Regions from separate parts of the Salinicoccus sp. Marseille-QA3875 genome, predicted to be linked through region 2. Evidence: predicted binding sites of a transcription regulator. Region 2 holds the regulator's gene; the other holds the start of a gene.
What was found. The regulator Rex, encoded in region 2, represses fermentation and respiration genes when NADH is low (regulators of the CRP and FNR family bind a similar motif). The targets are predictions, from matches to a motif close to TTGTGAAATATTTCACAA.
Positions count from the first base shown of each region.

Region 1: the regulator Rex is predicted to act here: its motif matches at 1,457-1,474, upstream of fadX (fatty acid degradation protein FadX).

Region 1 is NZ_CM143103.1:169,662-172,847, reverse strand. It holds gene ACY8DT_RS00845 (hypothetical protein) at 1-151, opposite strand, end outside; gene ACY8DT_RS00840 (HNH endonuclease signature motif containing protein) at 367-501, shown strand; gene ACY8DT_RS00835 (DUF4352 domain-containing protein) at 870-1,220, shown strand; gene fadX (fatty acid degradation protein FadX) at 1,711-3,186, shown strand, end outside.
Region 2 is NZ_CM143103.1:676,540-679,725, reverse strand. It holds gene ACY8DT_RS03520 (ABC-F family ATP-binding cassette domain-containing protein) at 1-921, opposite strand, end outside; gene ACY8DT_RS03515 (redox-sensing transcriptional repressor Rex) at 1,054-1,689, shown strand; gene ACY8DT_RS03510 (twin-arginine translocase TatA/TatE family subunit) at 1,736-1,939, shown strand; gene tatC (twin-arginine translocase subunit TatC) at 1,987-2,748, shown strand; gene ACY8DT_RS03500 (glycoside hydrolase family 32 protein) at 2,760-3,186, shown strand, end outside.

The DNA.
Region 1 (3,186 bases), 510 kb from region 2:
GCAGTGACTCTTTAACATCTCCACGTAAGAAATGACAACCTAACGCTGCAAAAGCATGTGGGGTATTCATCTTGTAATGGTCTTTACCTAAAATATCCTTCTTCCGGGCTTCCTGATACAATTTGATTTTTGACACAACTAAAGTCTGCATAATGAAAACACTCCTATATATATTTTATTTTTCATTCTTTTTGGCTCAGGTTTAAAACTACTCGCTTGAAGGAGCGAGGATGAACTTATCGGTCTGGAAATAAGAGATATTTATGACATACTTATATATACATATGACTATGATGGTCTTATGGACGTGCAGCAGCATATCAACGACAGAATGTTAAATGCCCGAACTGTGGAGATACTTTTATTATGAAGCAAATGGAAGTGGACCACATTGACCATTGGTATTCCAATGGTCGAACAGTGACTGAGAACTATCAAATGCTATGTAAACCATGTAATAGAAGAAAGAAGGCAATTAGATGGGGAAAAAAGGGGGTTTGATCAAGAAAGAAGAGAATTTGAACAACAGAAACAAAACTCCGGAAAAAAAGAGGGGGGCTACCTCAAGTGGCTACTTATTATCTTTAGAGTAATTATTCTAATTGGAGCTTGTGGGGCTATGCTATCAACGAAGATTCAAATGACACCGAAGATGAATCTGTAAAAACTGCTTCTGAAAAAATACCGAAGAATCCGAGGAAACTACAGAAGAGCCAGCCTAAGAAACAGAAGAGGTAGAAGAAACAGATAGCGAGGAACAAGTAGAATCTGCCTCTGAGGATGAGGAAATTGTTGAAGAAGAAGTTGATGAAATTGTAGGAATTGGTGAACCATTAGAGGTTGATGGTGTAGAATTCACTATCAATGAAATGTATCAATCAGATAGCGTGGGTTCTGAGTTTATAGCTTCTGAAGCAAATGATACTTATATTGTTATGGATGTTACAGTTGTGAACCACCAAAATGAAGCTATAACTACTGATAGTAATTTCTTTAAAATTATTTACGGTGAAAGAGTATTTGAACCAGATGGTTCAGAGTCGATAAATGCAAATGATGATGGTAGTGGTCTATTTTTAGAAGAGATTAATCCTGGACCATCACGTACAGCAAACATTGTTTTTGATGTAACTCAAGATATAGTGAATAGCAGTGATAAGCAACTACAAGTGCGATCGGGATTCTGGGGAACCGAAACTGGAATTATAAATTTACAATAAAAGTAAATCTGCATAAATTAGTTGCTTGAAATATAATACGTATGTTAAAAAATCGTTCTATTTAAAGAGTATAATTAGCTTCTACCATGAAAAAGAATGAAATTACGGCATAGCTAAAGAGGAAAAATAATATCATTATCTAAAACCATCAGGTATTGCCTGGTGGTTTTTATGTACTTGGACATTTTTAGAACGAAATGTCAATATTTTTTTATTTCATTTTAAGATGAACATAATTTTCAAAAATTTCAAAAGGTAAATTTAACCATAAGGCTTGATATGACGTCAACAACAGTGGTTTGACCACTAATAATTAGTACCTGTTACTAGTATTAGGGATAAAATTTTATTTTTATAAAATCTGAATTATTTGAAATGAAATCGTTTACATTTAAAACATGTGGTGGTACATTTATCCTTGTAAATAGAAAAATAAACAAAGGGGTGTTTATATTCTGAAAATTCATATCGAAAGTCGGGAGATTGAATTATGAAGATTATTGCTTACAAAGAATTGAAAGGTATTGTCAAAAGTGGAGACGTCATCGCTCTGGCAGCTCTATCCACCGGCAATCTGCCAATGGAAGTTTTAAAGCATCTGGCTGAGCAGCATGATGAAGATGGGAAAACTGATACTCTCACTTTTATCGTTTCGAATGATATCAGTGATTTTGACGACGGCTTCGATCTGGATTCTTTTATATCAAGGGGGATGGTCAAAAGAATCATTGCTAGTTTGATCATCGCATCACCGTTTACGATTGATGCGATTAAAAATAATGAAATCGAAGCTTATTTTCTACCTCAGGGCGTTATTGCGACGCATTACAAGAATCACGCATATTCTTCGCCGGGGATGATTTCTAAAATCGGATTGAACACGATTGTGGATCCGAGATATTCAGGGGGCAAAATGAACGATGTTACTGAGGAGGATCTGGTTTCTTTAATTGAAATTAATGATGAGGAATATCTTCATTATAATTTTCCCGCAATTGATGTGACGCTGTTAAGGGGAACTTATGCGGATGAGAAGGGGAATATTTTTATGACTCATGAGTCTCATCTTGGTGAAGGATTCAGCGCGGCCACTGCAGCACGTAAAAATAACGGCATAGTCATCGTGCAGGTGAAAGAAATCATTGAAAGTGGAAAGTTTAATCCGAATGATGTGTTCATTCCCGGTGAACTTGTCGATTATGTGGTCATAAATGAAAATCCCAAATATCATAAACAGGTAATACAGACCTATTATGACCCCGCTTTATCCGGTCACCATAGAATAGTTGAACCGAAAGAGGGACTTGTCCCATTCAGCGCGCGGAAAATCATATTGAGACGTTCATCGCAGTTTTTAAAGGAGGGGGACGGTGTCAGCGTCGGCTATGGCATCAATAATGAACTGAGTAATGTGTTAAGAGAAGAGGCTGCTGACCATCTTGTCAGACTGAATATCGATACCGGTATTTTTGGCGGTATGATCGGCAGCGGTAACCATTTTGGCATGAACTACAATCTCGATGCCAGAATGCGTCATGATATGACTTGGGATTTCATTTACAATGGGGGGCTTGATGTCGCATTCTTAAGCTTTGCTGAAATCGACGGTTCAGGCAATGTCAACGTATCAAAATTCGGAAACAGAATGAATGGCAACGGCGGATTTATAGACCTCAGCCAGACGATTAAAACATTGATATTTTCAGGGACGATGGTCGTGGGGGCGAAATCGGCCTGTGAAAATAATGAACTGTACATTGAAGAAGAGGGATTTTCGAAGAAATTTGTAGATCATGTTAAAAGTCTGGATTTTAATGCAGCTTATTCAAAAGAGCTTGGACAGCGAGTATATTATGTCACAGAACGGGCAGTGTTCCAGCTGGCTGAGGATGGTTTGGAGCTGATTGAAATCGCACCAGGTCTTGATTTGGAACGTGATGTGCTGTTGCAGATGGATTTCAAGCCG
Region 2 (3,186 bases):
CGGTGCGTTGATGCGTTCCATCATCTCCAGTTTCTTTCTTCTGTCTTTTGCCATGCCGCTTGTGGAAGCACGTGCGATATTTTTATCGACAAAAGTTTCCAGTCTGGATATCTCTTTTTGCTGGCGTTCATACTGCTTCATGGTCAATTGGTAACGTTTCTCTTTTTCAATGACATATTTCGAATAATTGGTGTGATAGAGTGTACCGGTGCCGAGCTCGACTTCATAAATTTTATCGACGGTTTTATCCAGAAAATATCTGTCGTGGCTGATGATGACAACAGCACCCTGGAAACCATTTAAATACTGCTCCAGCCATTCCACCGTATCCATATCCAGATGGTTGGTCGGTTCATCCAGAAGCAGCAGATCGGGTTTTGAAAGGAGCATTTGAGCGAGTGACAGACGTGTCTTCTGACCGCCTGAAAATTCATCGACAGGACGCTCCAGATCTGTGATTTCAAAATTCAACCCGGTCAGCACCATCTTGATATTGGAGTCTATGTGGTAGCCGTCCTGATTTTCAAAAGTGTTCTGGAGTCTTTCCAGCCTGTTCACATAATCCTGGTATTTTTCATGAGTATATTCATTATTTTCAAGCCACAAAGTGACTTCATCCATCTCATCTTTCACAGCCAGAAGTTTGGCGAATGGACGTTTCATCTCTTCCAATACAGTCCGGCTTGATTCCAATGTCATCTGCTGGGTCAAATACCCGACGGATGTTCCTTTGGGCTGGGTGAGATTACCACTGTCATAGCTCATCTCTCCGGCCATAATTTTCATAAGGGTAGTCTTGCCTGCACCGTTCTTGCCGACTATACCTATATTTTCACCTGATTTGATTTCCAAAGTGACTTTTTCGAAAACCACATCAGTGACAAAAGCTTTTTTTAAATTAGATAATTGCATTACGATCATAAATTTCCCTCACTTTCTCTATAGTCTACAATAATATACTGAAAAAAACGATGGTAATTCATTTGCAATAGTAGGAAGGGAAGTCCTATATATGCTATAATAATGACATTAGTCAATGGGTAGGTGTAAATGATTGTGAATACAAAAAAGAAAATTCCAAACGCAACAATGAAGCGGCTACCTCTTTATTACAGATATTTTAAACAGGCAGAAGAAGCAGCTACAGACAGAGTATCATCAAGGGAGATAAGCGAGGCTTTGGATATTGATTCAGCCACGATCCGAAGAGATTTTTCTTATTTTGGTGAACTTGGTCGTAAAGGGTATGGCTATAACGTAAAAAGCCTGTTAAATTTCTTTATGGAACATATCCAGGGTACTGACAAGAAAAACATTGTGCTAGTGGGAGTCGGCAATTTAGGAAGTGCATTACTGAATTATAAATTTAATAATTTAAGTGATAAAATGAATGTAGTGGCAGGTCTCGACAACAATGAAGAGCTGATAGGCACGACGATTAATGATGTAACAATTCATCATGCAGACGAACTTGAGTCTATAATCAAAAAAGGAAAAGTTGAAGTTGCAATATTGACTTTACCTGTATCAGTGAGTCAGGAAATGGCCGAAAGACTTGTGAAAGCAGGCATCAAAGGCATTTTAAATTTCACGCCGACAAGATTGGATTTAGATAAAAAGATTTATGTACATAACATCGATCTGGGTGTTGAATTACAGGCATTATTCTTTTATATGAAGAACTTATAGAGAGGGGAAAATAATTATGTTTACATTCTTATTACCATCAACTTTGATGATGGCAGTTGGTCCCGTCAGTTTAATCGTAATCGCAGTCGTTGCATTGATCATATTCGGACCTAAGAAACTGCCGCAGTTCGGGAGAGCTGTCGGTTCAACTTTGAAGGAATTTAAAGATGCAACTAAAGGTTTGGCAGATGACGATGATGACGAAGAAGAGAAAAAGAAAGAACCGAAGAAAATTGAATCAGAATCATAATAATAATGGTGGCGGAAGCCACCTTTTTTTAAGAGGTGAATCAGCTTATGCAAGATGAAGAAAAGAAGGATATAATGGAGCATTTGGATGAGCTCAGAAAACGGCTGCTCATCATAATGTACTTCTTTCTTGCTGCATTAATAGTGGGCTTTTTTTTATCCCAACCTTTAATCTATCAGATGCAGAATGCACCTTGGACAACAAATATACAAATGCATGCATTTCAGGTGGCAGATCCGATTAAAATATACATAATGGTCATCATAATCATCGCTTTTGTCATTATTTTACCAGTCATCCTATATCAGTTATGGGCTTTTATTGCCCCGGGTCTTTACAGTAATGAGCAGAAACTGACATTGAGTTATATTCCTATAGTGATGGTATTGATGCTGATCGGTATGGCATTCAGCTACTTCATCGTAGTGCCTTATATTGTACAATTCACTTTTGATTTATCAGCTGAGATGGGAATCGCAACGACGATCGGAATCAATCAGTATTTCGGTTTTCTGTTCCGTACAGTACTTCCATTCGGCGTGATATTCCAAATGCCTATACTGGTTCTCTTTTTAACGCAGTTGGGAATGATAACACCGATGTTCCTTAAGAAAAACCGGAAATATGCCTACTTCATACTATTCATCATAGCAGCGATCATTGCCCCGCCGGACTTTATGACACATATAATTTTAACTATTCCGATGATTTTACTTTATGAAGTCAGTATCGTTATTTCTAAATACGGTTATAGGAGATATTTGAAAGCTGAACAGAAAGCAATTGAAGAATCTTTAGAAGAAGACTAGGGGGTGGAAAGTTGGACAGACATGAGAATATTCAATTGAAAGCGTTGGAAGCAATGAGTCATAACGATTTAAATTCGTATATTGAACATGTTAACAGCTGCCCGTGGCGCCAGAAATATCATGTACAGAGTGTACTTGGTTCACTCATCGCGCCGGCTGTGGTCTTTTATGACGATATTGATGAAAGATACCATCTGTTTTACACATGGCTCCCGGTAGTGGGTGAAGAAGAACAGCACTGGTATCATGTGACCTCAAAAGATTTGGCATCATTCACAAATGAAGGGGTTAAATTAAAACCTGATACTCTGTTTGATGACAAAGGTCTTTCCTCAGGTTCTGCATTGAACCTCAATGGTCGCGAACATTTCTTTTATATAGGACGTTCTCAGTCCCGACAGTCTTTTAAATATAAACAATTGATTGCGCATATGGATG